Regions from separate parts of the Paenibacillus stellifer genome, predicted to be linked through region 1. Evidence: riboswitches for the same ligand, from Rfam matches in the RefSeq annotation. Region 1 holds a riboswitch; each other region holds the start of a gene.
The links. Region 1 has a riboswitch for thiamine pyrophosphate ahead of PSTEL_RS12160 (ABC transporter ATP-binding protein). Riboswitches for the same ligand answer to the same signal wherever they lie in the genome.
Positions count from the first base shown of each region.

Region 1 (10,566 bases):
GTATCTGGAGACGCCGTCTCCAAAATTCATTTTTTCCACAATATGAAGCTCGCAGAGCAGTTCCAGCGTCCGGTATACCGTCGCCAGCCCGAGCTGCGGATATTTGCCTTTAACGAGCATATAAACTTCTTCCACGCTCAGATGATCCCGTTCATTCTCAAGCAGCACCTTGGCGATTGCTTCGCGCTGTGAAGTCAGTTTATAGTTGTGAGCGGCAAATTGCTGGGCGATTTTGTCCATTGCGTCCATGAGAATCTCTCCCTTCCCGGTTGTTTAAGACATGCTGATCCTGTCTTGGATTGCCTGTCCTGACCGATAGAGTATGCCGACTGTCGATTTATAGATTAGCTAAATTAGAATTATTATAATAAGCATATCAAAAGAGCCACAAAAAGGAAAGAGAAACCGGCGAACCGAGACAATTGCGCATCAGAAATCAAAACATGAAAAGATCGCTCGATTATACTTGACTCATCTCAGGCGGAGCTGTCCGCAGAAAGGAAGATCCCATGAACGCATACCGACAAATCCAGAACGCCGTTGACCTCATCGAACATCATCTTCAGCAAGAACTAGGAATTCGTGAAATCGCGGCAGCCGCCGGATATTCATCGTTTCATTTTCAGCGTATGTTCCAGGCAATATCGGGCTTCAGTGTGCAGGAATACATACGCAAACGCAGATTAACCGAAGCGGGCAGGCTGCTGCTCGACTCGGAGGAGGGCATTCTGCCGATTGCGCTGAACGCCGGATATCAATCCCAGGAAGCCTTCACCCGTGCTTTTGAAAGCTATACCGGAACAACACCCGGGAAGTTCCGCCAGAACTCCGCCGCCTTCAGCGGGCTTGAGCCGATCTCATTCATCGGTCTGGAGCATAGAACTCCAAGCGATGCCGGTGTAAGCCGTCCGGATATTGTCCGGCTGGAACGCCGGTTTGTAATCGGTTATGAATATCCCACGCATCTGAACGACGGGCAGCATTACCGGGAGATTCCCGGCTTTTATGATGATTTTGGCCGGAACGGGCGTTTTAGTCTGATTCCGGGCCGTCTCGCGCCTGACATGGCTTACGGTGTAGCTTGCGGATTCAAGGATGACGGCGGCTTCTCCTTTGTCGTGGGCGAGCTATGTGACGAATCGGCTGTTCCTCCGGGGGATGGCTACGTGAAGATTGAACTGCCAGCCGGGACTTATGCGGAATTCAAAGCCTTTGGTCACGCCGATCTCGTTGAACGGACCCGAAACTTCATCTATAGCTGCTGGCTGCCGGGCTCCAATTATACTCGCGGGGACGGACCTGATTTTGAAATTACGGATGTTATGCATTCCGTATATCCGGACCGGATGAGAATCCGCATATTCATCCCCCTTCTGTGAGCGTATGCCCACACGGCCGCCGGGCTAATTCATATACTTATAGAAAGGCAGTGTAATAAGGAGGAATACCGGATGCAACGGCAACGGGCAACCAAGGAGTTCAAGGCGCTGGTAACGGCGGAGATGCTGTCTCGCGTCGCAACTGGCATGGCGCCGCTGTACCAGGCCATCGCCGCCAGCCGCAGCTTTGCCGAGAGCTGGACCCGCTCCATCGTCACTGCGGATCTGGATCTTATGGGAGAGCTGCTAAGGCTGTCCGCTCCTCTGGCGGCCCGGCAGGGATATGGAACGAACGGCATCGGCTATTTTGTGGACTTCGACTTCCCGCGCTCCAAGAGCGTCTATTCGAACGGCACGACCATCCCGCCCGGCTTGGTCCAGTTCACCTTCAGCACTGCGATTAGCCGGCGGATCGCGAGAGCCGTCCTTCCGTTCTATCACGAGCTGTCGGTCAACCGGAATTTTGCTGCTGCCGTTGCTCTCGGCATCCGCCGTGGCGACCGGCGAGCAGTCGATCACATGGTCAGAAGCCTTGTCCGCACTTCCGCGCTTAGAGCTGTAACAATTGAGGAATCGGGCATTGCCATGAAGTTCAAATATCCCGGCTCGCCTTACCCCTATCGGAATTTGTTGTTCCGAGGGATTAATTAGTTACTGTGACCGAATCTCCGGGGTCCGATTGGATCGAGGGTTGCAAGGATTAGGGATCGCGGCTGAGACAATCCAATTTGCCCAATGCATGCTTCGGATCGCCAGATCCGGAGCATTTTAGCGTGAAATGCCGAAATGGAATGATGCGAATGTGGAGTCTTAACGATCATTAACAGCGCTTTTTTTTCCACTGAATATTAAATCTTCACCTCCCTGATATTTGCCCTACATAACTATAGCCTCCTCAATAAGATGTTGGGAACTCACATCATTATGGGGAGGTTTCAGCGAATGAAGAAGAAGCGTCAGACAGTTAAGAAGAAATCGGTTAGCTAAACCGCGGCACAAAGACATGTACATGAATTCGAAGGCAGTACTGCACCGTCAAATCCGCCGCGTGGACGAACCAGCAACATTTTCCACTGCACTTCCGTTTAGATAGTGATGGCGGCCCGCAAGGCCGTACTCTACTGGAGGTGCAGACAATAATGATATCGACCAAACATGTACTCGCGGCACTCGCGATCAGCTCACTGATTACCGCTTCAACCGGAGCTTCGGGCTTCGCTGCCGGAAGTCAATTCACCGATCTGGGATCAATGAAGGACAAGGATAAAATTGAGAGCCTGCATGAAAGAGGCTTCGTTCAAGGCCTGACGGCTTCAGAGTTCAAACCGGAGCAGGCGTTGACGGCTGCCGAAGGCGTCCAGCTGATTTCGGGCGGCTTCCAGCTCAGTCTGGCAGCCATTGATTTCGTGAAGGCGCCGGAGGCCAGCGACCATTTCGCCAAGGTGCCGGACAACGCCTGGTATGCCCAGGCTTTTATCAACGCCTTCTATAATCATGTCGACCTGCCGTCCGATCTCGATCCCAAGGCGCCTTTGACCAAGGAGCAGTTCACCTTCTACCTGATCCAGGGCATGGAGCAAGCCGGCGGACTTCCGATGATCAATATCAAACCTGCGGCTATTTCCGATGAGGACCAGCTCACTCCTTCCTACCAGGGCGCAGTCCAGCGCTCGCTGACCTACAAAGTCAACACGCTGAATGCAGACGAAGCTTTCCATCCCAAGGACAAGATCACCCGTGCGGAAGCGGCTGTTATGCTGTACAACGCGCTGGAGTATTTGCAAGAGCATAAGGCGAAGTAATGCCGATGGTATCAATAAGACTATGCACCTAACTAAGGATAAAATGTGATTTTGCTCCATATTTTGAGAAGCCGATTCTCCGTGCGAATGCACGGGGGGCGGCTGTTTGGTTATATTGAAATCCTTCATTGAGACCCAGGCATGAGGTATGTTATAGTTAAACACAATCACAACCGAATAATGACCGCATTTCACTAGGGGAGTCAATTGGACTGAGACGAAAGCCCGCGCTTTTAGACCCTTGGAACCTGATCTGGATTATACCAGCGGAGGGAAGTGAACGTCAGGACCTTACATTTCAAGCCATGCAGACACCTGCAATCATCGGCATAAACTTGTTAAAGACCCGTTCATTTCCTTCCGGAAATGGACGGGTCTTTGTTTCTTTAAGAGTAACAGGTTGGCATAAACCGGAAAGGAGCGAAACGCATTATGGACGAACTTCTGGCGCTGAACCGGTTGAGCTTCGCCTTTCCCGGGCAGCCGCCGCTCTTCTCGGAGCTGTCGCTGACCGTCCGGCGCGGCGAATTCGTCAGCATTGTCGGAGCCAGCGGCTGCGGCAAAAGCACGCTGTTCAAAATCATCGCCGGTCTTGTCCAGCAGACCGGGGGCAGCATCCGGCTGCAGGGCTTGGCTCCCGAGACAGGCCGTCTCGGCAAGACCGCTTACATGCCCCAGCAGGATCTGCTGCTGCCCTGGCGCACGGTGCAGGACAACTGCCTGCTGCCGCTGGAAATCAAGGGCAAGGCGGATGCTGCCGCCACAGCGCATGTGCGGGACATGCTGCAGCGCTTCGGCCTTGCCGAAAGCGAGAAGGCATATCCGCATGAGCTGTCCGGCGGCATGCGCCAGCGCGCGGCCTTCCTTCGCACCCTCCTGTGCGAAGGGGAACTGCTCCTGCTCGACGAGCCATTCGGCGCGCTCGACGCCATTACCAAGCGGGACATGCACCGCTGGCTGCTGGAGCTGTGGGACGGACTCGGACGGTCCGCCCTCTTCATTACACATGATCTGGAGGAAGCTCTGCTCCTCAGCGACCGGGTGCTGCTGATGCCGAAGGGTAGCAGCGGCCCGCTTCAAGAGCTTGTGGTCGGGCTGCCAAGGCCGCGCAGCTTGCAGTCGAATTATGAGCCCGGCTTCGTTGCCATGAGAGCCGAACTGGAACGGAGGCTGTATGAATCCCGCCTCGCTTAGCAAAATCTTGTCCCGCTACGGCCTGTTCCTGCTTCTGCTTCTCCTGATTGCGGCTCTCTGGGAAGGAGCCGTACGCACCGGCCATGTACCGCCGTTCATCCTGCCCGCGCCAAGCTCCATCATGGCCGCACTTCTGGACAACGCCGGACTGCTGCTCCGCACGCATCTTCCCGCGACGCTGGCGGAGACACTGACCGGCTGCCTGCTGTCCATCCTGGTCGGCATCCTGCTCGGAACAGCCATGCATCTCTCCGGCACGGTGGAAAAAGCGCTGTATCCGTTCATCGTCATCAGCCAGACGATTCCGCTGATCGCGCTGTCGCCGCTCTTCATCATGTGGTTCGGCTACTCGATGTGGAGCAAGGTCGCGGTCGTCTTCCTGACAGCCTTCTTCCCTATCGTCGTTGGCGTATACGATGGGCTGCGGCGCAGCGACGGGGGCTATCGCGACCTGCTGCTCACGATGGGCGCGAGCCGCCGCCAACTGCTGCTGAAGGTTGGCATTCCGCTGGCGCTGCCCTCCTTCTTCTCCGGACTTCGTCTGTGCGTTGTCTACTGTGTCATCGGCGCAACCATCGGCGAATGGCTCGGAGGCACCGTGGGGCTCGGCTACTACAGCCGCCGAATGGCAGGCAGCCTGCACAGCGCCGAAATGTTCGCCGCCATCTTCCTGCTGTCGGCGATGGGCCTTCTACTCTTTCTTGCCGTCCGTCTGCTCGAATTTCTAATCTTAAAGAAAAGAGGATCACAGCAATGAACCCTGTAACCCGATCTCTTCCATCCAAAACCTTGTCGCATATTAGGCGCATGGCGCTTCTTCCGGCGCTGTCCCTACTTCTGCTGACAGCCGCCTGCGGCCAATCGGCTTCGAACTCATCTACCGAATCTTCTTCCCCTGCTGCGTCTTCGCAGCCGGCGGCAGAATCTTCGAGCGCGCCTGCATCCAAGCTCACGCTGATGCTCGACTGGTATCCGAACGCCGTGCATTCGTTCCTGTATGCTGCCCAGGACCAAGGCTATTTCGCTGCACAGGGGCTTGATGTCGACATCCAGATGCCCGCAGATACGAATGATGCGCTGAAGCTTGCGGCAGCAGGCAAAATCGATCTCGCACTGAGCTACCAGCCTCAGGTGCTGATGGCGCGCGGCGAGCAGATTCCGGTCAAATCCATTGCTTCGATCGTCCGGCATCCGCTGGCACATCTGATGGCGCCGGAAGGCGGCTCCATCAAGACCCCGAAGGATCTGGAAGGCAAATCGGTTGGTTATTCCTCCATTCCATTGTATGAAGAAGCCGTCAAGACGATGGTCAAAGCGGACGGCGGCGATCCGGCCAAAGTGCAGTTCGTCGATGTCGGCTACGACCTGATTCCGGCAGTCTCAACCGGACAGACGGACGCCATAATGGGCGGCTTCATCAATCATGAACAGCTTCTGCTTCAAAAAGAAGGCCATCCGGTCGTCTCCATCAATCCGGCGGATTACGGTGTGCCGGACTACTCGGAGCTGGTGCTGGTCGCAAGCGATGAGGGCATCGAGAAGCACAAAGAAGATTTCACCAAGTTCCTCACGGCGATGCGCGAGGGCCAAAAGTTCGTTCAGGAGCACCCGGACGAGGCGCTCTCCATTCTGATGAAGCATGAGGACAAGACGGCGCCGCTTGACGCCGATATCGAGAAGCAGAGTCTGAATATTCTGCTTCCGCTGATGGATGCCGGAAGCGAGCCTTTCGGAACCCAGGACCCGGCAAGCTGGGACAAGGTGCGCCAGTGGCTGATCGATAGCAGTCTGCTTACGGAAGATATCAAAGCGGAAGACGCTTTTGTCAATTTATAATCCAGGGAGGAATTTAAGATGTCTTTTATTCAAAAACTGCGGGATGCGAATCCCCTTATTCACAACATTACGAATATTGTCGTGACCAATTTCACCGCCAACGGCTTGCTGGCGCTCGGCGCTTCTCCGTTCATGGCGGACGCCCATGAGGAAGTGGCCGATGTCGCGGCCATGTCCGGCGCGGTCCTCATTAATATCGGCACCTTGAACGAACATGCGATCAAGTCGATGCTGCTGGCCGGGAAGTCTGCCAACGCACACGGCGTGCCGCTTGTGCTTGATCCCGTCGGAGCGGGTGCAACATCGTACCGCACCGAGGTTACGCACCGCCTCACCTCCGAAATAAAGCTTACGGCACTTCGCGGCAATGTCGCCGAGGTGGCCAATGTCATCGGCGAGAAATGGTCCAGCAAAGGCGTTGACGCTGGATCGGGCGAGGGCGATGTCGTCGCCATCGCAAGGAAAGCCGCCGCTCAGCTGGACTGCATCGTCATCGTTACCGGGGCTGAGGATGTCATCACCGACAGCAAGACGACCTACATCGCCGCCAACGGCCATCCGATTCTGACCAAGGTAACGGGAACGGGCTGCCTGCTCAGCTCTGTCGTCGCGGCTTTCCTTGCGGTCGCAGGTGACCAGAAGCTTGAGGCGGCGGCTGAAGCAATCTCCTTCTACGGTGTCGCCGCAGAAATCGCAGCCGGGAAGACCGCCGGGCAGGGACCGGGCAGCTTCCAGATCGAATTCCTGAACCAGCTCTCGGTTCTGACGACTGAGCGTTACGCTGAGCTGTCCAAAATCAAGGAAGCCTAATCGGTCGGAACGCCTGATCAACGTCCGGCAGCCAATCCACTTTCTGCAATCAGTGTCCAGCAATCACCGTTCTTCCATCACACACAGCAGGTGATTCAGGAATCAATCCATTCGCCAGAACCCGGTCATTACCCGGAGTAACGGCATAATTCCAAGGTAGTGGATAGTCGCGCAGATGCCTGCAACCCAATGCGGTGACTTGGCCGATATTATCGATCCGAAAATCAAGCTCATCCTCCCCCACTGTCAGATGGGGACCCACATAGGGATGCACGAGTAGTGTCAGGTTGATGCCTGAGGATTCGTATTCCATCTTCACGATGGACGAAGCACCCGACAGAAACGGGGCGAACTGAACTTCCGGATGTTTCGTGTCCTTATAGCACCGCTTCAGTTCGGCTTGAATGTGCGGATACAGCAAAGTCAACAGCAGTCTTGTGCCATGATCCGCAGGCATCTTGCCGCTGGCTGGCTCCGGGGCCGGGACAGTCCCTTCTGGCCGCAAAGCGGCTGCTGCGGCAGCGGGATCACCAAGCAGCAGACCGGCGGCAAGAGGTACGGCGATCAATTGACGAATACGCAGTTCGCTCACTCCCTTATTGTTGTAATGGACCTGCAATTCTTAGCTATGCCCTACAATCAGGGAATTTCAATCATGACCCTGGAAAGGAGCTTTCATCATGAAGGTATACAAAGCACTCACCATTGCGGGATCGGACAGCGGCGGCGGGGCCGGCATCCAGGCCGACCTGAAGACGTTTCAGGAGCTTGGCGTCTATGGCATGTCCGCTTTGACGGCTGTCACGGCGCAGAACACGCTTGGAGTTCAGGGCGTCTATCCGCTGGAACCTGCAGCAGTGGCCCGCCAGCTTGACTCCATCGGCGAGGATCTGACGCCCGACGCTGTGAAGACCGGCATGCTGTTCAGCAGCGAAATTATCCGTAAGGTATCGGACGGAATCCGCCGGTACGGCTGGAAGAACCTTGTGGTCGATCCCGTCATGGTGGCGAAAGGCGGCTCTCCCCTGCTGCAGCAGGAAGCGGTCCGGGCTCTGGCCCAGTATCTGCTTCCGCTCGCTTTGGTGACAACGCCGAACATTCCGGAGGCGGAGATCATCGCCGGGATGACTATAGCGGGAATTGACGACTGCAAGGAGGCGGCCCGCCGGATCGCGGAAATGGGCTCGCGTTACGTCGTTGTCAAAGGCGGCCACGGCGCTGAGCCGGGAGCCGTTACAGATGTGCTGTACGATGGCACGGAATTCACCTATATCGAGAGCCCGCGAATCGACACCCCGCATACCCATGGCACCGGCTGCACCTATTCGGCTGCGCTCGCGGCAGAGCTGGCCAAAGGACGGACAACCGATGAAGCAGTGAAGACCGCCAAAGCTTTTATCCGTGCCGCGATTGAAGACGGACTCGGAATCGGTTCGGGACATGGTCCGACGAACCATTTTGCTTATATGCGGAGACTTCGCGGTGAAGGAGTGGGCGATAATGACTAATCATCCGGCGGAGCGTTTGGAGCCCGGGGCAATCCGCAAGCTGCTTGGAGTGTACCTGATTCTGGGCAGCGTCAACTGCAAGCGCCCGCCTGCCGAGATTTTGACCGAAGCGATTGCGGGCGGCGTAACGATTTTTCAATTCCGTGAAAAAGGGGCAGGCTCGCTGGAAGGCAGCGCCAAAACCACGCTCGCCCGTGAGCTTCAGGGCATCTGCCGGGCGCATGGCGTCCCCTTCCTGGTCAACGATGACATCGACCTGGCAATCGAGCTGGATGCCGACGGCGTGCATGTCGGCCAGGACGACGAGCCGGCCCGCCTGCTGCGGGATCGGCTCGGCAGCGGCAAAATCATCGGCGTCTCCGCACATACGCCGGATGAGGTGTCGCAGGCCATCGCCGACGGGGCCGACTATCTCGGGATCGGCCCCGTCTACCCGACCTCGTCCAAGGATGACGCCCGCCCTGTGCAGGGCACGATTCTGATTTCGGACCTCCGCAGAGCGGGCATCGATATTCCGCTTGTCGGCATCGGCGGAATTACGGCGGATAACGCCGCGCCTGTACTTGAAGCCGGTGCAGACGGCGTATCGGTCATTTCGGCCATTACAGGCGCGGTTAGCCCCAAAGAGGCGGCTCAAGCTTTTTCGAAACTGGTCCATACGGTTTAACCGAACAATGAGCCGGGCAGCGGGATCATTCTTGATCATGATCACGCTACCGTCTGGTCATCCCGCTAGGCCGTCCGGCTCATTTTACGGAAACCCCTTCAAAGAGAACCCCTTACAGCCGATATCTCTCGGTGTACCAACACATCAAGGAGGTAAAGCATCAATGAAGAAAAGCTGGATGATTCTCTTAACCTGCCTGCTGGCAGCCAACCTGATGGCCGGCACCGTCCTGGCCAAATCGGACCATTCGAACGGCAACAGCCAGTCCCAGAAAACGGCTGCGCCCGGTAACAGCCAATCCGGCAATGCCAAAGGCCAGAACAAATCAGACAAAGACAGCAAGCCGGAACAGAACGGAAAAGCCGACAAAAACGGCAAAGAAGACAAGGATAGCAAAAAAGCCACGGTGACGGATGATACGTACCGCGACTCCGCAACAACGAGTACATATAAAGGCCCGAACGGTTACAAAGGGCTGCTCAAAGCCATCGAGAATGTCGAAGACAAGCCGGCTGGGGCGATTCTGGCTGATCTGCTGCTTACGAAGTACGCCGCCAATCTTACGCCCGAGATGAAAGCCAGACTGGAAGCCATCAAAGACAAGGATGCAGCTCTGACCGCGGTCGCCGAAATTCTGGAGCAGCAGGGCAGCGTGACCGACGCCGTCTATGTGGAGCAGGACGCGATTAAAGCGAACGTCAAGAACATCAATTCCTACAAGAAGCTCGGCAAGCTATACGACAAGCTAGGCAAAAAAGGGATCAAGCTCTACGTGAACGGCGAAGAGCCTGAAGCCGCGGCTTCCATCGTCCAGAACGGCACGACGCTCGTTCCATTCCGCGTTATTGCTGAACAACTGGGCGCCGAGGTATCCTGGAATCAAGCCGAACAGTCCGTCACGATTACGAAGGACGGAACTTCCGTCAAGCTCGTTATCGGCAGCAAGACCGCCTATGTCAATGGTGTGAAGGTAACACTCCAAACCGCACCGGCCGTGAAGAATGGTACGACGCTTGTCCCGGTCCGTTTTGTGAGCCAAGCTCTAAAGGCAACTGTCAAGTATGACGGCGAGACGAAGTCGGTTATCATTTACGAAGAGTAGAATCACGGAACACGACGCCAAGCCGCGCACCGCTGCTGATTGCAGCGGGCACGGCTTTTTTTCACATGGATCGATTGCTGGTCGAAGCCGCTTGAATGACGGACACAGATACTATCAAATCGCAGCTTTGCGATTCAAGTCTGATCAGGTTACGATAGATGAACAGTTGGATCACATGAAGGGAGGGCATGTCATGATCGACAGACAAATCACCGAGAACATCATTCGAACCCGGACGAAGCTGCGAAAGAACACATTGATTTCTATT
Region 1 is NZ_CP009286.1:2,669,960-2,680,525, reverse strand. It holds gene PSTEL_RS12180 (Fur family transcriptional regulator) at 1-249, opposite strand, end outside; gene PSTEL_RS12175 (AraC family transcriptional regulator) at 510-1,379, shown strand; gene PSTEL_RS12170 (hypothetical protein) at 1,452-2,030, shown strand; gene PSTEL_RS12165 (S-layer homology domain-containing protein) at 2,519-3,181, shown strand; TPP riboswitch at 3,368-3,473, shown strand; gene PSTEL_RS12160 (ABC transporter ATP-binding protein) at 3,614-4,375, shown strand; gene PSTEL_RS12155 (ABC transporter permease) at 4,356-5,132, shown strand; gene PSTEL_RS28095 (ABC transporter substrate-binding protein) at 5,129-6,211, shown strand; gene thiM (hydroxyethylthiazole kinase) at 6,230-7,021, shown strand; gene PSTEL_RS12140 (DUF3888 domain-containing protein) at 7,071-7,613, opposite strand; gene thiD (bifunctional hydroxymethylpyrimidine kinase/phosphomethylpyrimidine kinase) at 7,702-8,529, shown strand; gene thiE (thiamine phosphate synthase) at 8,522-9,196, shown strand; gene PSTEL_RS12125 (copper amine oxidase N-terminal domain-containing protein) at 9,360-10,298, shown strand; gene PSTEL_RS12120 (DUF2252 domain-containing protein) at 10,492-10,566, shown strand, end outside.

Region 2 (10,566 bases), 2.2 Mb from region 1:
CCCACAGATGTCCGGCATAAATGGACTTCATATAATCAAGCCGGAGGCCGAAGTTCAGCGCCTGGATAGCCATAACCCCTAGTGGACCGAGCAGCGCAAGGAGCCAGACGCCCCTTCCCCTGATCTTCAGCCAGTCGGAGGCGATCACCCGCATCATCGTGTTCCCTTCCCTTCGGTAATCTGAAGGAAGAAATCCTCCAAGGAGCGGCGCCATTCCTCCACCCTGTATACAGCATGTCCCCGCTCTACTAGCGCCTTGACCAACAGGGCCACTTTCCCGTCATCCAGTTCCGCGAGACGCAGCTCGCTGTCGCTGCGCGTACCGGTCCAGCCGCGGCGCAGCGCTTCCTCCAGTGCCTCCTCCGGCTCCGATACGCGAAGCCGGATTTCACCGGCGGAGCGCTTGCGAAGCCCCTCGATCGTGTCCTGGCAAATCATACTGCCCTGAGAGATAATCCCGACCGTTCCGGCCATCTGTTCGATTTCGCTCAGCAGATGGCTTGACACCAGCACAGTCATGCCGTAGCGCTGGGGCAGCGACTGGATCAGGCTTCGTATCTCCTGAATGCCGGACGGGTCAAGCCCGTTCGTCGGCTCGTCCAGAATGAGCAGTTCGGGATCGTTCAGCAGCGCGGAAGCGATCCCGAGCCGCTGCTTCATGCCAAGCGAGAAGCCTTTGACCGGCCGGTTCTCCTCGCCCTTCAGGGAGACGATATCCAGCACCTCCGCGATCCGCCGCTTCGGCGTCCCGAGAATGCGGCGGATCGCCTCCAGATTTTGCTCCGCCGTCAAATGGCCGTAGTAGGAAGGCGACTCGACCAGCGAGCCCACCCTCCGCAGAATGTCCAGCCGCTCTTTCCGCAAATCCCGGCCGAAGATCTCAATATGTCCCTCCGTCGGTGCAATCAGCCCGAGCAGCATCCGGATCGTCGTTGTCTTCCCCGCCCCGTTCGGGCCGAGAAACCCATAGATTTCTCCCTTTCCGATGCTCAAATTCAAATGGTCGACGGCGAGCCTGCCGCGGTATGCCTTCACCAGCTCAGTCGTTTGTATAATGGTTTCCATTGCCGTTTCACCTCGGATCAAGCGTACCTCTCCGAGGTTAAATGAGCGGCGGTTCGAAGTTTAAATTTCGTTTAAATCCCGGGGAGAAGGCATCGGCAAAATATAGACGGCCGTCCCTGCGGGACCGGTCTCCGTCTCCCGGACAAGCCCCATTCCGGACAAAAGCATATCGACGATAGCGAGGCCGATGCCGGCCCCGCCGGCCGGTGAATACTCTCCAAGTCCGGGGCCCCGGTCGCGGATCACAATAGCCCGGACACCGCCGCGCTCTTCCGCGAAGATTCCGACATAGCTCCCTGTTCCGGCATGCCGCATAATGTTCTGATAGAGATTATCCAGCACCCGCCGGAACCAGGATTCGTCGATTCTCCAGATCAGCGGCCCTCCTTCAAGCCGTATCTCGGCCTCCATCCCTTCCCGGGTCCATACCGGATACCAGGATGCCGCGCTTTCGCGCAGCAGACGCAGCACATCCTTATCCGAGAGCGCCAGCTTGATCCGGCCGCTCGCCAGCAGATTGTACTCCAGCAAATTGTCGATGAGTCCGCTTAAGTCAGCGATCCGGCGGTCCATCAAATCGATGGATTGTCTGCCCTGCAGAGTCAGCGTCTCCTTGCCTACCTCGAACAGATGGCTTCGGATGACGGTAAGCGGCGTCCGCAGATCGTGGGACAACCCGGCGATCAGCCGCTTGCGGAGCTCCTCCTCCTCCTTTTCCCGGGCCTGGCTGATTTGCAGCTCCTTCACCATGGCATTAAAGGCATCTTCAAGCAGCCCGATTTCATCCGGCTTGTCCACAGGGACAACCGCCGGCAAGCCGCCGCCCTCCACGGTCATCGCCGTCTGCAGCCGGAGCAGACGTCTGCGGATGCGGGCAAAGAACAGCCACGAGACTAAGGCGAAGACAATAAACAGCAGCGCCAGCACCACAACATACCGGGTGTTGGAAGGGGGATTGGTATTTTTCCGGAGAACCTCCAGCGGCACGGCCATGACCATAAAGCCCTCACCCCGGGCTTCGTCATCTCCGATGAAGGCGACGATCGTCAGCGGATCACGGCTTACGCTCCGTTTCATGAAGGCAATCGCCGAGGCCGCATCCCAGGAATCAGGAATCTGGTAAGCTCCGCTATCGCCGTCCCCGCTCCCGGCAAGCCGCTTCTCCGGCTGAAGCGAGAGCCGGGTAACTCCAGCTCCGTCTGCCCAGAACAGAAAGGCATACGGATACAGCCCGCCGAGCTGCCTCAGACGGGCGGTGATCAGATCCGAAGACTTGTCGGCAAGCTCCCGGGCTTCGGTATGCCACATCTTCTCCAGCTTCGCCGTCCCGGCATATACCTCAAGCTCCCCGGAGGTCTCTTCTGCCAGACGCCTTTCCTCCAAAATGTCGGACAGGGAATAAGTGGCCACGACAAGCCCGAACACGACAGGAAGGAACAGAACAGCGGCCGCTACGATCAGCATGTACTTCGACAGCAGCGAGCGCCGGAAGGCCGGCAGCCCTCTGCCGTTCCGAGCCCTCTTCATGGCTTGATCCTGTATCCGATGCCGCGGATCGTCTCGATAATTTCCGGCGCCGCCGGGTCTCGCTCCAGCTTCTCGCGCAAATACCGGATATGGACCATCAGCGTCTTGTCGCCTTCCAGATAAGGCTCGTTCCATACCGCTTCGTAGATCTGTTCCTTGGTCAGAATCTGGCCCAAATGGCGGAGCAAATAAAAAAAGATGTGGAACTGCTTGCCGGTAAGCGGAATCTCCTCTCCGCTGTCCGTATGTACAACCCGGTTCTCGTCCTCATAGACGGTAAGATGCTTCAGCACCAGTGGAGCTGAGGCCGTCTGTCCCGACCGTCTCAGCAGCACCCCGATTCGGGCCGCCAATTCATCCGGATGGAAGGGCTTGGTCAAATAATCATCCGCAAACTCCAGACCCTGAAGCTTGTCGTCAATCGAGGTTCTCGCCGACAGCATCAGGACCGGCATGCCGGGATAGGCTTTTTTCAGGCGCTGCCCGACTGTAAATCCGTCCAGCCCCGGAAGCATAACGTCCAATACAGCCAATTGGCAGCCCTCCGCTTCGGAAGCGGCATTCTCGCCGCTTCGCAGCCAGCGGACCGTATAGCCGCGTTCCTCCAGATCGCGGCAGACAGGGCCGGCAATCTGCCAATCATCCTCCACGTACAGCAATATGGCCATAACATAACTCCCCTTATCAACAGACTAGATCGCCATAAACCGCGGCGGAGGCTCCGGCATCGGACGGCCGAAGAAATAGCCCTGCGCCAGCCCGATGCCAAGGCCCCGGCAGAATTCGAATTCCTCGCGCCGCTCGATACCTTCCGCCAGCACCTGGCCGCCGAAGCGTAAGGACTTCTCCACGATCTCGCGGATCGACTCCTGCTTGCTGCGTTCCTTGTCGCATAGACTGATTAAATCGCGGTCAATTTTGACGTAATCCGGGCGCAGCCGCTCCATCACCTCCAGGGTGGCGAAGCCGGAACCGACGTCGTCAAGAGCCACATGAACGCCATGCTGCCGGTACTCCGAGAAGATTGCGCTCAGATGCCCGATGTCGCGGATCATCTCCGTCTCGACGACTTCGAATACGAAGTCCTCCGGCCGCAGGCCGCTGCGCTGAATCGCATCGAACGAATGGGCAAGACAGTATTTGGGATTATTAATGGTTGATGGCAGAAAATTGATAAACCTCTTCATCCCGTCCGGAAGTATCCGGCTGGATTCGATGGCGGACACAAGCGCCGCCCGGTCCAGAACGGAATGATAGCCGCTCCCTCTCGCCACTTCAAACAGCGTGTGAGGCTGGAAGCAGGGGCCGCCCGGAATGGGACGAAGCAGAAATTCGAACCCGACGATATGCTCGGCTGAATTCACGATCGGCTGCATATAGCTGCAGAACTCCTTGTTGATGATAACATTGATCAGGGCATGGTTGACGATGCGAACCCGCAGCTGGGAAAGAGATACCCATCGTTCCGCCGGTTCATGCCGGTGCTTCCCTTTCAGACATACCGTGATAGACTCCGCGTTCTCCCTTTCCTCCAGCAGATCGACGATGGACAGAATTTGGTCGCGGGACCGGTACGGGATTACATACTCGCTGCCGTTCATGATGTCGCAATGAAATCCGGCACCCTGCATGGCGTTCTCAAGGCAGGGCATAACCGGCCTGACTTTCATCATTCCCTCATCCTCCATCGGGGTGGCGGGATAACAGTCGCTGCAATGCATAGGTGTCCTCCTTGGGAACTGTATAATACCGATAATGCCGTTATTATACCAGCTTTTCCCCGGGGAATCAGGAAACGTATGGAAAAACAACCCTGCCAACCGGGACTTGAGCCGCTGCCTGCCGCAGCTAGTCCAGGTCTTTTGCGAAAGACTCCGGATAACAAAAAAGTACATGCAAAAACAGGCCAACCAGAAGTTTCTGGCTGACCTGATCTAACGAAGCGCTCCTTGGCTGCCGCTCCTCCTGTATATAGGCTCCGAGTTTATTTGATAGCTGAAGCCGTCTCCTTCTCCCATACCTCATGCTGGGCGTTCTTGCCGGTATACTCGATCCGTGTCGGAGCAAGCTCCAGGATCACATAATCAGGATCATCCGGTCCGCTGAACCAGCGCTCCAGATCCTTGCTCCACACCTTGCCGCGAAGCGATTCGTCCTTGGTGACGGAAGCCCGGGCCTCAATCCCGACAACGTCCTTCGTGCCTCCGGCTTCAAAGCCGAGCAGCAGGTAGACATTCGGATTATTCTGAAGCTCTTCCACCTTATGCGTCTTGCGGTCGGTCGCCAGCATAATCTTCAGGCCGTCATGAAAAATAGCCATATAACGCACCTTCGGCTTGTTGCCGGCTTCAATCGTAGCAAAGGAACCAAACTTATTGTCATCAAGCGCCTGCATAATGTGCTGCTCCAGCTCTTTCTTATCCATCTTGTGTCCCGTCTCCTTTCTGTGCCAAACCCATCGCTTATAGGCGAGGACTTCCGATACTTGTTAATGTACCCGCTCGGGGAAGAATGAATCCGGGGAGAGAGCTATTCCCGTTTTTTTGCAGCTCCTGAAAGGGTAAGGTACACTTAGGAGATTCAGAATGATTAACGTTGTAGCCGGGAGGAATGTTATGAACCAGCAGAGTGGCGAACCCATCTTGCATACTGCGCTATTGCAGTTTATTTTCCCTTTCTCGATCACTAAGGGACTGGGGCCGAGGCTTGCGGAAAGATTGGGCCGGGACGGCTTCACCCCCTTTTTCCTGGATCGCAAAGAACTGCAGCATGAATATTACGGGGACGGCTACTGCGTATCGCATGAGCACATGGAGCGTTCTTACATGCCGTTTGCCGCACATGTACTGTTTCCGAGAAAAGGACAGGACCATGACACCTTTCGCCGCTTTTCCCGGGTGAATGGGCTTGAATGCACGATGGATCTGACCCAGTGCTGCATCCCCTTTCAGGTGCTGTCGACCGATGTGTTCATCTGCCCGTTTCAGCTTGGTTTTGTCACGGTGCGCACCCGAATTGAGGGAGACCGGATTCCTCTTAAACATGTCCTTGAATTCGCCGATCGTTTCCGTTCCCTGGAAAATGTGACGGAAGCAGACGCCGCCTGCCGCATCGTCTGCGAAGACAAGTCATTCGAACAGATGGAGGATTTCGTGTTCCGGAATTTGGTGAAGGGGCTTGAGGATTTTCTTGACCAGTCCGATCTGGACGGCGCTTACTTCGAGACGCTGCCATTCTTCGTGGATGAGCGGATGATGGTGCAGGCTTTCTATGGATTGGAAGAAGGTGCGGAGATTGATCCGCAGACCTGTTACCGGGCTTCGCAGCTGGACGGCATGACGCAGGACGGCAGCCCGTATACAAGCGCGAGCAGCGCAGAATATATCGAGGATTACTGCCGGGACCACCGCTACAGCCGCTGGGGGCCGGACACCTACTATATGACGAACGAGCAGACCTTCTGCTGTCTCAGCCGGTCCGGTCCCGAAATCTCTCTCAAGCTGGCGAACCAGATGTACGGGGAATATTATTACGGTCTGCTGCTCAGCCTTTTTCATAAAATCGTTCTGCTCAAGCTGGCCAATGTCCATTCGAGGCTGCGCATCGAGCGCGACAATGAAGAAATTCAGGATCTCATCTATTACATTAACAAGTTCTCGGCCAAGTTCTATTTCATGGAGCTTATTTCACAGACACAGGGGCGCGAAATCTTCTACCAGCTTCGAAAAGTATACGGCAACGACGAGCTGTTCGAGGAAGTGAAGCAGACGCTGGCGGACCTGTTTCAGTATCAGGAGAAGTTTCAGGCCAAGCGCCGGGACAATCTGCTCATGATTCTGACCGTCTTCACGGTCGTCAGCGGCATATACGGCATGAACCAGGTCATCGACGACCTGAAGGGCAGCATCGACTGGAGCAAAATGAGCGGCTACTCTCCCTTCGAGTATCTGGCGCTGTTCCTGACCTTCAGCGGCATCACGGTCAGCGCCATCCTGACGATCCGCGAGCTCTGGGGCAGCATCAGATCCCGTCTGCGCCGCAGAAAGTTCGAGTAGCGGGCTAGAGCAGGGAGATCGGGGTTTCGCCAGCTGTCCAAGAACCGCCGCAGAAATCATCCCGGGCGAAAGCGGAGCGGACGGAGACGCCGCCAGATTTCGCCTGACGCCGTTCCTTATGGCCCGCGTCGCGGTTGGACCGCCCAATTCCAGTGCCGGGCAGAAAGCGCAGGCAGCAGGCGGGAGGCCGCCGGGACATGCAGAACAACAGCCTGTTTCCGGAAAATTCCGCCCGTTATAAGGCCTTGACCGGGTCCCCGCCCACTGGACAATTCCCGAGTCCTGTGTCTATAATACCCGTAAGCAGCAGAAGAAATGCCCGGAACTTCATATGAACCAGGGGTGCTGGAATAACGGCCGGCTGAGAGTGTATCCCGCAAAGATACTGACCCTTATACCTGATCTGGATAATGCCAGCGTAGGAATGACATCGCCGTGCAGCCCGCCTTGCCAAGGCAGCCGCACCTCATGCGCTCAGCCGCGTCCCGCCGTATCCAGGGACGCTTTTTTGTCGTTTCGGGGGGGAGAACCGTCTGCTTGAAAGCTTTCGGGACCGCGATTAACGGTCCCAAGACAGATATAAAGGAGAGAAGCACTGTGATGGGGATCAACAAATGGTTAAGACCGGCTCTGGCCGGCCTGCTCGTACTTGCCGTATCGGGCTGCGGAGCAGGGAATAACGCAGGAGGCACTGACAAAGCCGGAGAAGGTCAGACCTCGCCTTCTGCCAGTTCCGCAGCATCGGCGGCCGCTTCGCCAGCCGTAAGCGCCAAGGTGAAGGTCGCGCTCGACTGGACGCCGAATACGAATCATACCGGACTGTACGTGGCCAAGGAGCTCGGATATTACCAGGAGGAAGGCCTGGATGTCGAGATCGTACAGCCGGGCGAGGCCGGTTCGGACACGATGGTCGCATCCGGAGAAGCCGCCTTCGGCGTCGGCGCCCAGGACAGCCTGACGCTGGCCCGCATTCAAGGCGTGCCGCTCGTCTCCATCGCCGCCATCATCCAGCATAATACCTCCGGCTTCGCGGCTCCCAAGGACCGGAACATCAAGTCGCCCAAGGACTTCGAGGGCAAAACCTACGGCGGCTGGGGCTCGCCGGTAGAAGAAGCCGCGATGAAGGCCATCATGGACCCCGAAGGCGGAGACGTGAAGAAGGTCAAGCAGGTTACGATCGGGGAAGCCGATTATTTCACGGCCGTCAAACGCGACATTGACTTCGCCTGGATTTTCTACGGATGGACAGGCATTCAGGCCGAGCTCCGGAACGAGCCGCTCGATATGCTGTACCTGAAAGACTATGCGCCGCAGCTCGATTACTATACGCCGGTGCTGACGACCAGCGAGAAGGAAATCGCCGATCACCCCGAAGTGGTGAAGGCTTTCCTGAAAGCGACGTCGAAGGGCTATCAGTACGCGATCGACCATCCGAAGGAAGCCGCGGACATCCTGATCAAGGCGGTGCCGGATCTGGATGCCGATCTCGTGCAGGCGAGCCAGAAATGGCTCAGTCCGAAATACAAGGACGACGCTTCCCGCTGGGGCGAGCAGAAGGCCGAGGTATGGAAGAATTACGCGGACTGGATGTACGGGCTGAAGCTGCTCGATCAGCCGCTTGAATCTTCCAAGGCGTTCACGAACGATTTTTTGCCGGACGGACAGTAAGACCGCCCTTTGCTTAGATTCCATACAACCGAAAGGAAGAGATAATTATGGCAAGCACACTGCTGAGCATTCAGGTCATTCCGAAGACGCCGGGAGGCGAAGATTCGATCCCCTATGTGGACACAGCGATTGAGGTCATTCAGCGCTCCGGCGTGAAGCATCAGGTGAACGCGCTGGAGACGACAATGGAAGGCGAGCTGCCGGAACTGCTGGAGATCGTGAAGGAGATGCAGGAAGCACTGATTGAAGCCGGCTGCCCGAGCGTCATCTCCCAAATCAAAATCGCCCATTATCCGGGCGGAATCAGCATGGACGGACTGACGGAGAAATATCGTCCGTGAATTCCCTTTGGAATAAAATCTGGCCGCCGCTGCTGACGGTCATTCTGTTCCTCGCACTGTGGCAGCTGTCGGTCTCCTGGTTTCATATTGAAAAATGGGTCCTGCCCGCCCCCTCCGATCTCTGGAAAGAGGCGTCGGCAGGCTCCGCTTCGCTCAGGGGCCATATGCTGGCGACGCTGCGGCTGACTCTCATCGGCTTCCCGATCGGCGTGCTGACCGGTATCCTTGCTGCCATGATACTCTATCTGCTGCCCGGTCTGTCGCGGGCGTTCTACCCGCTGCTCATTCTGAGCCAGAATGTGCCCATCGTCGCGCTCGGTCCGCTGCTCGTCATCTGGTTCGGCTTCGGTCTGCTGCCGAAGGTGATTCTTATCACGCTGGTCTGCTTCTTTCCCGTCGCCGTTGCCGGCCTGGGCGGACTGGCCCAGACCGACCGGGTCATGCTGAACTACATGAAGATGGCCGGCGCCTCGCGGTGGCAAATATTCACCAAGCTCGAGCTGCCGCACTCGCTGCCCTCGCTATTCTCGGGCATCAAAATTTCCGCAGCCTATGCCGTGACCGGCGCGGTCGTCGCCGAGCTGGTCGGCTCCGGCGAAGGACTGGGCTATTACATGCAGTTGCAGAAAGCGGCCTACCGCACGGACCGCATGTTTCTCGCCATTATTCTGATTGTTCTGCTCAGTCTTCTGCTGTTCGCCGCCGTCGCCTTGCTGGAGAAGTGGCTGATCCGCTGGAAGCCCCGCAAGCATGAATAGACGTCAGATCCTGGGAGCCTTGAAAGGAGCGGCCTTATGAAGCCTATGAATATACCCGGCTCCGGCGTCCCTGAGCCGGCCTCTCAATCGCCCGCTCTGAACGTATCCGGCGTCTCCAAATCGTTCCGCCAGAAAGGACAGAGCCTACAGGTCCTGGACAACGTCTCCCTGACCGTCAGCCGCCAGGAGTTCGTGTCGATCGTCGGGCCTTCCGGCTGTGGCAAAAGCACGCTGCTCCAGATTATCGGAGGATTGATCCGGCCGGATTCCGGCTCAATCTCGATGAGCGGCAAGCCCGTCACTGGCGAGAGAGGCGGCATCAGCTATATGCCGCAGCAGCCGGCGCTGCTGCCGTGGCGCAGCGTCGAGGACAACGTCATTCTCGCCCGCGAGCTGAAAGGCGCGGCGAGAGGCGCAGCCCGCGAGGAAGCGCGGCGCTGGCTCGCGAAGGCGGGTCTCGGCGGATTCGAAACCGCGTATCCGCACACGCTGTCGGGCGGCATGCAGCAGCGCGCCGCCTTTCTCCGCGCGCTGCTGGCGCCCCAGGAGCTTATGCTCCTGGATGAGCCGTTCAGCGCGCTCGACGCCCTGACCCGCAGCGACATGCAGCGGTGGCTGCTGGAGCTGTGGGAGGAGAACCGCCGCTCCGTGCTGTTCATCACGCACAGCATCGAGGAGGCGCTGCTGCTCTCCAGCCGGATCTATGTCTTCTCCGGCAGGCCGGGCACGATCCTGCATACGGTCGAGGTGCCCTTCCCCCGGCCGCGCCGCGACGAGATAACGGAGCATCCCGAATTCCTGCGGCTGAAGCGCCAGATGTCGGAATGGATGCGCGAGGAGCAGGCGAAGTCAGCGGCGGCAGCTCGCCGGTGAGCCGAGGACTGTCTGCGACCGTCAGGCCTGGGAATTGAATTACTGCCGATGTAAGAGCTATTCCGCATCAACGCAAGCAATAGGCCGGACATCATGGCGATGTCCGGCCTTTTTACTGTTGACAGATATGACATGTTGAGCAGATTGAGCGTGTCTGTCCCTGGAACAACTGGCCGCCCGGGCGCTATCCGGGCGGCCGGCGCGCCTGCGCCCTCTCCACCGGGAAACCCGTTCCGTTTATCGGCGGAGGAAGCCTTTGCTTCGCAGGAAGTCGCCCAG
Region 2 is NZ_CP009286.1:462,659-473,224, reverse strand. It holds gene PSTEL_RS02290 (ABC transporter permease) at 1-157, opposite strand, end outside; gene PSTEL_RS02285 (ABC transporter ATP-binding protein) at 154-1,065, opposite strand; gene PSTEL_RS02280 (HAMP domain-containing sensor histidine kinase) at 1,126-2,592, opposite strand; gene PSTEL_RS02275 (response regulator transcription factor) at 2,589-3,260, opposite strand; gene PSTEL_RS02270 (EAL domain-containing protein) at 3,285-4,265, opposite strand; gene PSTEL_RS02260 (pyridoxamine 5'-phosphate oxidase family protein) at 4,577-5,017, opposite strand; gene PSTEL_RS02255 (hypothetical protein) at 5,208-6,647, shown strand; gene PSTEL_RS02250 (hypothetical protein) at 6,652-6,846, opposite strand; TPP riboswitch at 6,976-7,089, shown strand; gene PSTEL_RS02245 (ABC transporter substrate-binding protein) at 7,248-8,315, shown strand; gene PSTEL_RS02240 (thiamine-binding protein) at 8,363-8,656, shown strand; gene PSTEL_RS02235 (ABC transporter permease) at 8,653-9,414, shown strand; gene PSTEL_RS02230 (ABC transporter ATP-binding protein) at 9,451-10,287, shown strand; gene nfsA (oxygen-insensitive NADPH nitroreductase) at 10,525-10,566, opposite strand, start outside.
Region 2: it holds a riboswitch for thiamine pyrophosphate, as region 1 does, so the genes downstream of both, PSTEL_RS02245 (ABC transporter substrate-binding protein) here and PSTEL_RS12160 (ABC transporter ATP-binding protein) in region 1, are expected to answer to the same signal.

Region 3 (10,566 bases), 530 kb from region 1:
ATCTCCGTAACTTCCTGCAGCAGGAAGAGCATGCCCTGATAGCTGCCGCCCTGATTCATCGGTACGCCGTCCATCCGCATAGTGCGTTCGCCGGAATTGTAGAAGTTCCGTTCCTCATGGACCGGCTCCCTGTGCGAGAGCCCCTCCTCCAGAATGCGGGTCAGCTCGAAATGGCGCTTCAGCTCCCGGAAGTTCCGCCCGACCATATCGGCTGCGCTGACGTCGAGCATCCGTTCCGCCGCTTTGTTGAGCAGAACGATTTGCTCATCCTCATTCACAAGCAGAATGCCTCCGGTCATATTGTCCAGCACGCTCTGCAGCAGATTCTCGTTGTCGCGGATCGTGCGGAGCTGGGTCTGCAGGCTGTCCGCCATCACGTTGATGGCGCTGGCCAGCTGGCCGATCTCATCCTTGCGCCTGAGGGGCACCCTGGCGTCGTAATCCAGGTCGGTAATGCGCCGGGCCACCCTTGTAATCTGCTCCAGCGGCGAGGTAAGCCCGTAGGCGACCCGGTAACTGACCAGCGCGGCTGCGACGAACAGTAGTACAAGCCCGCCAGCCATAATCATCCAGGCCCGGTTCAGTCCCTGTTCGACGGCATCAAGTGCCATCGATAGCCGGATGTAGCCTTTGAAGGAGCCGTTCTCCGAGGCTACCTTCTTGGCGACATAGAGCATATTCTGGCCGATCGTATCGCTGTGGCGGATAGCCCGTCCGATGCCATCCTTGGCGGCCTGCAGCTCCTCTTCCCGGCCAAGATGGTTGTCCATCAGCTTGGGGTCCTTCTCGGAATCGCCGATAACCGTACCGTCCTCCCGGATGAAGGTGACGCGGGACTGCGTCAGCCGGCCGATTCTTTGCGCCTGGGCGGTATAATAGGCCAGCGCCTCGGAACTGTCCATGTCCCGGAACTCCATGGTCCCGGTAAGGAGATCAATCTCCCGGGACATATTGTCCTCCAGCGCCCCGACATGGGAATCCTTGAACAAATACGCCATTGTAAGGCCCGCCCCTACAATGGAAATACCGATCAAAATCATTAAAATCAAGGTAAGTCGGACCCGAAACGGTTTCATGGTCTGCTGCCTCTCTCTCCCTCTTGCTTCAGCTCTTTCTTCCGTCTTCTATGGTAGCCGGAAACCGGAGAGAACGCCAGCGGTCATTTCAGGAACGGTTAAGACTGAGCCTGGGACGCACTCCTTCCGTGTCCGGCCCATCAACCCCGAGCCACCGACCCTCTGCACCCGGCACTCAGCACTCAGCACTCAGCACTCAGCACTCAGCACTCGGCCAAAGCTGGTAGACCAGCATGACGGATGGCGGTCGCAAATCGACAAGCAGACTAACAGGGGCCGGGCATTCGATGCCCGGCCCTTCCGTATTGCCTGGATTGCTTGAATTAATTTACTTAAACACCGGCTCGCGGAATGCGGCGAGCTTCTCGGCCGAATTCTTCTCGACATCCGCATGCAAGCTGCCGCCGTGCGAATCCATAGTGACGATCGCCGCAAAGCCCTCGACCTGCAGATGCCACATCGCCTCCGGAATGCCGAACTCCATGAAATCGGCGCCGTTCACGTTCTTGATGCATTCGGCGTAATACTGGGCCGCTCCGCCGATCGCATTCAAATAGACGGCGCCATGCTCGCCCAGCGCCTGAAGCGTCTTCGCTCCCATGCCGCCCTTGCCGATGACGGCCCGGATGCCGAATTTGCGGATAATGTCGGCCTGATACGGCTCCTCGCGGATGCTCGTCGTCGGTCCCGCTGCCTTCACATGCCAGCCAGCCTCATCGTTCAGCATGACGGGGCCGCAGTGGTAGATGACGCCCCCGCCGAGGTCCACCGGGGAGTCGTGATCGATGAGATGCTTATGCAGCGCATCGCGTCCGGTGTGCATTTCACCCGAGAGAATGACCACATCCCCGACGCGGAGGGAGCGGATGTCCTCTTCACTAATCGGCGTGGTCAGCCGGACCTCGCGGGAAGGAGGCGCATCAGGTACCGCTTCCGGCGCTGCCTCCGCTGCGGCTTCGGTTGCCGCTCCTTCCTCCTCGACGGAAATGCCTGTTCCGCGTTCGTACAGCCACTCGCGGATTTCACCGGTCCCGGCGTCGAGCAGCAACCCCTGGCGCCGGAACGCCCAGCAGTTATACGCCACGGAGACGAAGAAACTGGCCGGCAGCCGGTTCATCACGCCGATTTTGCAGCCCAGCAGCGTCACTTCACCACCGAAGCCCATCGTTCCGATACCGAGCTCATTGGCATGCTCCAGTACGTAGTCCTCCAGCTCGGCCAGCTCCGGCACCGGGTTCGTATCGCCCGTCTTCCGGAACAGTTGCTTCTTGGCAAGCTCATAGCCCGAGGCCCGGTCGCCACCGATGCCCACGCCGATGAAGCCGGCGCTACAGCCTTGGCCTTGAGCCTGATACACAGCGTGTAAAATGCACTTGCGGATGCCGTCCAGGTCGCGTCCGGCCTTGCCCAAGCCTTCGAGCTCAGCGGGAAGGCTGTACTGGATATTCTTGTTCTCGCAGCCGCCACCCTTTAGAATCAGGCGGACATCGATTTGATCTTCTTCCCACTGTTCAAAATGGACGACCGGCGTTCCCCCGCCCAGATTATCGCCGCTGTTCGCCCCGGTCAGCGAATCGACGGAATTCGGCCGCAGCTTGCCTTCCTTCGTCGCTTTCCGGACGGCGGCTTCGATATCCCGCTTGATCGCAAGCTGATTGACGCCCACCGGCGTATGGATGATAAAGGTAGGCATGCCTGTATCCTGGCAGATCGGCGATACCTCCATCTCTGCCATGCCAATATTCTGCGCGATGGTCGCGAGCGCAAGGCCCGAGCGCGAGGCCCGGTCTTCCCGGCTGCGCCCCTCGGCTATCGCCCGGCGTACATCGCCCGGCAGGTTGGTGGATGTTTCAACAATCAGTTCGTACAGGCTGTCTTCAAACCGCCGCATTGCATCATGCTCCTCTCCGTCGTCCCGATAATCATGTGGATATAGTCAGATTCCATTCTGAATCTATCATATCATATCGGAACGGCGGCGATAGAGACTGCTTCAAATATAAGATTTTGTCAGACCGGTGCTTCGGCCAGGATGTCCCAATCCTTGAACACCGGCTGAAGGCCGCTCCGGTACAGCATCTCCCGGATTTCCGGCACGCTCCGTTCATCGGAAATCTCGAACTGCGGCGTGCCCCCGCCTCCTGTATGGCCGCCCACCTCCGTCGTCACTCCCGCCGAGATTTTCGTGATGCCCAGATGCACCAGCCGGTCCCGCAGCGCAGCGGGTTCGCGGGTCGACAGAGTAAGGCCCGAACGGGGCAGGAATAGACGGTAGGCAAGGATAATCTGCACGAGCGCGCGGTCCGTTACATCCGATTCCGGACTGAAGCTGCCCAGGTATGGACGGAAACGGGGAGGTGCAATGCTAATCTCGGTTCCCGGATAGCGGTCCTGGAGATACCGGGCATGCATGGCCGTCATGAACGCTTCGCGGCGCCAGTCGGACAGACCGAGCAGCGCGCCGATGGTCACGGAGCGGAATCCGGCCTGGCAGCCGCGCTCCGGCGCGTCCAGCCGGGCTCTGAAGTTCCGCTTCGGCCCTTTAACATGCAGACGGGCATAGGTCTCCCGGTCGTACACCTCCTGGAACATGGTAAGCCCGTCAACTCCGCATGCCGCGAGCTCACGGTATTCCTCAAGCGACAGCGGGTTGACCTCAATGCTTACAGACGAGAAATGCCTGCGTAGAACCCCCGCGCATTCCTTGACATAACTGACAGGCGAATCCTTCCGGGATTCACCTGTCAGCAGGAGAATATGCCTTAGGCCTGTCGCGGCAATCGCAGACGCCTCGCGATCGACCTCCTCCATCGTCAGCTTCTTCCGCGCAAAATCATGCTCAACGCTGAAGCTGCAGTAGGTGCATTGATTGACACAATAATCCGCCACGTACATCGGCGTGAACAGCTGGACGGCGTAGCCGAAATGAGCACGGGTAATACGGTGCGCCTTCTGGGCCATTTCCTCCAGATACGGGACAGCCGCCGGAGACAAGAGGGCTAGAAGATCCTCCGGGTCCAGCTTCTCGCGGGACAACGCCCGTTCCACATCATTTCTTCCATATTGTCCGGATTGCTCACCGAGCGGCATACTTTCCAGCTTCAGAAGGGTATCGTAAAAGCTCATGATCCGCCCCTCCTAAACGCTCAGGAATCCGGTCAGCGGCGAGGAAGCCTCGGCCGCATTCCGGACCGCGCCAAGGCCTGCCAGATAAGCCTGCCGTCCCGAAGCGACGGCGCCGCGGAACGCTTCGGCCATCAGAAGCGGATCGCGGGCGGTGGCAATCGCCGTGTTAAGCAGCACAGCGGCGGCGCCCATCTCCATCGCCTCGGCCGCCTCGGACGGGCGGCCGATACCGGCGTCCACAATGACTGGCAGTCCGGCCTCTTCGATCAGGATGCCGACCAGTTCCTTCGTCTTAAGCCCCCGGTTGCTGCCGATGGGAGCGCCCAGCGGCATGACCGCTGCGGCGCCGACATCTCTCAGCCGGAGCGCTGCCGACAGATCGGGGCTCATATAGGGCAGCACGATGAAGCCTTCCGCCGCCAGAATTTCCGTAGCCTTGACCGTCTCCAGATTGTCCGGCAGGAGATACTTCTGATCATTGATCACTTCGATCTTCACCCAATTCCCCATACCGGCGGCTCTTGCCAGCCGTGCGATGCGCACCGCCTCCTCCGCAGTTCGCGCTCCGGACGTGTTCGGAAGCAGTGTCATATGAGGAGGAATATGCGTAAGAATATTTTCCTCACGGGAAGCGGGATCGATTCTCCGGAGAGCTACGGTAATGACCTCCGATCCGGAGGCTTCCACAACCTCCGGAATCAGCGTATTGCGGCTGTACTTGCCTGTGCCGATGAACAGGCGGCTGCTCAGGCTTTTGCCGCCGATATGAAAGAGATCCTGTGACATTGAATAATTCCTCCTTGATTCCCATTAGGATTTCATAACATAAGCTTCATGGTGCGAATTACCCGAAATAGCGATGATACAGCGAACGCGCCTCCGCCGGATCGCCGGTTCCGTGAACGAGGACGCGTCCGTCCGGAAACACCGCCAGCCGGCGGTGATCCGCTGTAAAAGAAAGCATGAACGGATTCCGCTCCACTCTTCCATAAGGAGCCAGCCGTCTTCCCCACTCCTCCAGGTCCAGCTTGAGCGGCGCGGGCGGAGAAATCTGCACCGTATCCCGTCCGCACAGGACAGCCGTCCTGGTGTGGGAGGCTGCAGACAGATACGGATAGGTCCGGCTCGTCCCGCAAGACGGACAATCGGCTCGCTTCAGCTTGTCCGTGCGGACGGACGAGTGACGGTTCGTCCACAGGTCGAAGGAGACCAACGTGCCCCGCAGCGCTTCCGTACGGCCTGACAGCCATTTCAGCGCCTCGGCAGTCTGAAAAGCGGCGGTCATCTGTACGGCAGGTCCGATAATGCCTGCCGTATCGCATGTATCCGTCCCTCCGGGTATTCCGTCCATCAGACAATGCAGACAGGCGCTCTGCCCTGGGACGATTGTCATCGACAGCCCATAGCTGCCGGTACAGGCTCCGTATATCCAGGGGATGTCCATTTTGGCGGTAATATCGTTCAGAATCATCCGAACCTCAAAATTGTCGGAGGCGTCCAGAACAAGATCGACGCCGTCCATATAGAGAGCGATGTCACCCGCTGTAATATCGGCGACGATGCCCTCCACTTCAACCGCCGAATTGACACTCCGCAGCCTTCGCGCGGCCGCAGCCGCTTTCGGCATATGCTCGGCGGCATCCGCCTCGTCATATAAATTCTGCCGCTGCAAATTGCTCCACTCCACATAATCGCGGTCAACGAGCGTAACGCGGCCTACCCCCGAGCGGACCATCGTCTCCGCACATGCCGAGCCTAGAGCGCCCGCTCCAACGATCAAGACCTTCTTCTCCGCCAGTCTGCGCTGGCCTTCGGCGCCGATTCCATAGAAGCGCTCCTGCCTGCTGTAACGGCTCTCCTCATCAGGTTTCATGCTCATGATCAGCCTCCCCCCACAAAATGCACCAGCTCGATCCGGTCGCCATTGTTAAGCGACAGTTGGTCATATTCCTCCCGGCTGACGATCTCTCCGTTCAATTCCACAACCAGTCTCCGGTCCTTCCATTCCGGAAGCCGGAGAAGCCCGGCTAGCGTCCCGCATTCCTCAGGGAGCAAGGTTTCCTCTCCGTTAATTACCACCTTCAACGCCAACATCTCCTTCCGTAATTTCCTTCATTGCAGCCTCCGCTGCCTCACCCTTCATTGCGGCCTCCGCCGCCTCACGGTAAGCTCTCGCTGCCGACACCGGATCTTCAGCCCCGCAAATGCCGGACAGAACCGCGAACCCGGCCGCTCCTGTACGCAGCACTTCTCCCGCCAGCTCCGGCCCGATACCGCCGATGGCGATGACGGGAGCCGGACAGGCGCGAACCGCTGCCTGAAGTCCGCCAATCCCTCTCGCAGGAAGACCGGGCTTGCTCGCCGAGGCATAGACATGGCCGTACAGGCAGAAATCCGCTCCTTCCCTTGCCGCCAAGGCCGCCTCTTCCGGCGAATGAACAGAGCATCCCAGGCGGATGCCGGGAGCAATCCTCCTTGCTGCTGAGGCCGGCAGGCTGTGTCCGGCAAGCTGCACACCTCCCGCCCCGGAGGCCAGCGCGACATCCAGCCGGTCGTTCACGATCATTTTTCCGAGCGGAACGCCGTGCTCTGCCATTTCCTCCACAAGCCGAAGCAGCTCCTTCGCAGTGATTCTTTTTTCCCGCAAATGAATAAAATCCACGAAAGGATGTACCCCGGCGGCAATCGCAAGAAGAGATTCGAGGTTCATGTCTCCTTGGGACACCAGATGGATCTCGGGACGCATGGATATAGCTCCTTTCTCTAGGCACTGTGCGCCGCTTCTCATTCCCAGATGCAAAAAACCGCCCTCCCGAAGGAAGGCGGCGGAAATCGCGTTAACTGAACCACAAAGGCTGAATAAACGTCCATTCGCTCTCACTTCCCTACGCTGGTATAAACCAGATCAGGTTCGAAGGGTCCGAACTTAAACGTTCGTCTCAGCCTTGCGGCGCCCCCAGTGTCAACGACTATGAAATTGAGTAACCACAGGTAGTGTAGCATATATTCCCAGCAAATCCTATCCCTTTTGTTATAAAAGGGCTGTACCGCCTAAGATTAGCCGCGTTCGATTAGCTGCCTACAATTTCGCCGCCGTTAACATGCATCACCTGGCCGCTGACATACGACGAATCGTCGGATGCCAGATACACAAAGGCGGGAGCCAGCTCCTCCGGCTGACCCGGACGCTTCATCGGCTGCGAAGCGCCGAACTCGCTGACTTTCTTCTCGTCGAACGTGGACGGAATGAGCGGCGTCCAGATCGGCCCCGGCGCTACCGCGTTGACGCGAATGCCCTTGCTTATAAGGTTCATGGACAGGGACCGGGTGAACGCCAGAATGGCGCCTTTTGTTGCGGAATAGTCCAGCAGCTGAGGGCTGCCCCGGTAAGCCGTTATCGAAGTCGTATTTACGATGGTTGAGCCTTGTCCCAGATGGGGCATCGCCGCCTTCGTCAAATAGAACATCGAGAAAATATTCGTGCGGAATGTCCGTTCCAGCTGTTCGTTCGTAATATATTCGATCTTCTCCTGCGGATGCTGCTCAGCGGCATTGTTGATCAGAATGTCCAGCTTGCCGAGCCCTTCCACGGTTTTGTTGATGAGGTCCTGGCAAAAGGCTTCTACACCGATGTCGCCGGACACGAGTATGCACTTGCGTCCTTCCTGCTCGACCTGGCGTTTCGTCTCCTCTGCATCGGTATGCTCATTCAGATACGAAATCACCACATCGGCGCCTTCTTTGGCAAAAGCTACCGCCACCGCACGGCCGATCCCGCTGTCTCCTCCCGTAATAAGAGCTGCCTTGCCCAGCAGCTTGCCCGCCGCCTTGTAGTCTTTAGGCTCATACTTGGGAGGCGGCGTCATTTCCGACTCAAGGCCGGGCTGGTGATTCTGATGCTGGGGCGGCAAAGTCTTCAGGTTGCTCAAATTGCTCTCGGGCATATCTCATTCTCCTCTCGTAGTTGTCTGGCTGGCCCGCACTTTCTTTAGGATGGCTGGATTAATTGCTAATATACCGGTTCTTTCAGTTGTTCCAGCCATTATGTAAATTTACTTAACCAATCGAAAAAGGCTCAAACAGCAAAAAGAAGCTGAGCCGAGGTCACCGGAATGACCGCAGTTCAGCTTCAAACATACGAGAGGCAGCAATTCTTTAGATAATCTCGTTAAACACCATGAAGAACAGCATCACGAGCAGCAATACCGCCAGCAGGGCGCTGAGCGTCCGGATTTTGCCGGTTTCGCTTGTGACATCGCGGTTCTCCTTCATGCCATTTGCGGCCAGGCGGAGGGGTTTGCCCATAATGCCGGCAAGTGCGAACATCGCAAGCAGCAGCAGCGTAACGATGATCATCCAGGGTACCGAAAGATCATCTTTCTTGGTCATCATGTAGCCGCCGGTCAGCAGCTGGATGACAAGCCCGTATTGGGCAAAGCGGTTGAAACCGCCGATCGCGCTGAGTGTGCCTTCCTTGGCCGCAGACGACAGCTTCTCAGCCTTGCTGAGAACAAAAGGCAGCACCAGATAGAAGCCGAGCGCCACCGTACCGATCATATGTAGAAACATTAGCACATGCCAGTCCATAACACGATCCTCCCAACATTACTATGATTTATGTTACATCTAACGATATTATAGCAAATCGACTATCATTCCAAAAGAAAAACCCCGCTTTATCCACATAAAGCGAGGTTTCTCGTTCATATAATTGTCAATAACGGAAGGATGGTCCCGTAACACATGGTCCAAGCCGTTACAAGTTTCGCCGGCTCCGCCCAATTGCGGAACTACATATGCTTGATGACTTCGTCAGCGAATTCCGAACACTTGAGCTCGGTTGCGCCTTCCATCAAACGTGCAAAATCATAGGTAACTGTCTTGTTGTTGATCGCCGTTCCCATGCCTTTGTAGATCAGATCGGCGGCTTCCTGCCAGCCCAGATGCTCCAGCATCATAACGCCGGACAGCACGACCGAACCCGGGTTCACGACATCCTTGTCGGCATATTTCGGAGCGGTGCCATGAGTCGCTTCAAAAATGGCATGTCCAGTCACATAGTTGATGTTCGCGCCAGGCGCGATGCCGATTCCGCCGATTTGCGCTGCCAGCGCATCGGACAGGTAGTCGCCGTTCAGGTTCAGCGTAGCAATGACGTCGAAATCCGTCGGCCGCGTCAGCACCTGCTGCAGTGCGATATCCGCAATGGCGTCCTTGATGATGACTTTGCCTTCCTGCTCGGCTGCTTTCTGGGCCGCATTAGCCGCGTCGGTACCTTCGGCATCCTTGATCTTGTCGTACTGGTTCCATGTGAACACCTTGTCGCCGAATTCCTGCTCGGCCACTTCATAGCCCCAGTTCTTGAACGCGCCTTCCGTGAACTTCATGATATTGCCTTTATGCACAAGCGTAACGCTCTTGCGGCCATGCTTGACCGCATATTCGACAGCTGCCCGGACGAGACGCTTGGAGCCTTCCGAGGATACCGGCTTGATGCCGATGCCCGACGTCTCAGGGAAGCGGATCTTGCTTACACCCATTTCATTTTGCAAAAATTCGATGACCTTCTTAACCTGCTCCGAGCCTTCCTGGTATTCGATACCGGCATAAATATCTTCCGTGTTCTCGCGGAAAATAACCATGTCGACCAGCTCCGGATGCTTGACCGGAGAAGGCACGCCGTCGAAATAACGGACGGGACGCAGGCAGACATACAGATCCAGCTCCTGACGAAGGGCCACATTCAGGGAACGGATGCCTCCGCCGATCGGAGTCGTGAGCGGTCCCTTGATCGCCACGATATATTCGCGGATTGCTTCGAGCGTATCGTTAGGCAGCCATTCTCCATATGTATTGAACGCCTTCTCTCCGGCGAACACTTCGTACCAGGCAATGCTCTTCTTGCCGCCGTAAGCTTTCTCTACCGCAGCGTCGAGTACGCGCTTGGACGCCTTCCAGATATCCCGGCCCGTTCCGTCGCCTTCAATGAATGGAATGACCGGATGATCCGGAACCAGGAGTTTGCCTCCTTCAATGGTAATTTGCTCGCCTTCCGTTGGCAGTTCGAATTTTTCCAGCTTCAACATGAATGTATAGTCCTCCTTATAAATGGGTGTGTGCAGCGTACGCTTCTTTCATCGGTCATAAGGCTGCCATCAACCATCTCAAGGAAAGAAGCATACGCCTGCCATTAACGCTGCCGCGCTAGCCTGAAGTTCACCTATCTTTCATCAACCGGAACATATTTCTGCTCCACCAGGCCCGTATACTCCGCGCGCGGACGGATAATCCGGTTATCCTCATACTGCTCGAGAATATGCGCGGTCCATCCCGATACCCGGCTGATGGCAAAGATCGGCGTGAA
Region 3 is NZ_CP009286.1:2,138,186-2,148,751, reverse strand. It holds gene pnpS (two-component system histidine kinase PnpS) at 1-1,076, opposite strand, end outside; gene PSTEL_RS09620 (FumA C-terminus/TtdB family hydratase beta subunit) at 1,405-2,967, opposite strand; gene thiH (2-iminoacetate synthase ThiH) at 3,087-4,202, opposite strand; gene PSTEL_RS09610 (thiazole synthase) at 4,215-4,988, opposite strand; gene PSTEL_RS09605 (ThiF family adenylyltransferase) at 5,047-6,081, opposite strand; gene thiS (sulfur carrier protein ThiS) at 6,084-6,296, opposite strand; gene PSTEL_RS09595 (thiamine phosphate synthase) at 6,271-6,948, opposite strand; TPP riboswitch at 7,068-7,170, opposite strand; gene PSTEL_RS09590 (SDR family oxidoreductase) at 7,274-8,146, opposite strand; gene PSTEL_RS09585 (hypothetical protein) at 8,358-8,789, opposite strand; gene icd (NADP-dependent isocitrate dehydrogenase) at 8,993-10,288, opposite strand; gene citZ (citrate synthase) at 10,423-10,566, opposite strand, start outside.
Region 3: it holds a riboswitch for thiamine pyrophosphate, as region 1 does, so the genes downstream of both, PSTEL_RS09595 (thiamine phosphate synthase) here and PSTEL_RS12160 (ABC transporter ATP-binding protein) in region 1, are expected to answer to the same signal.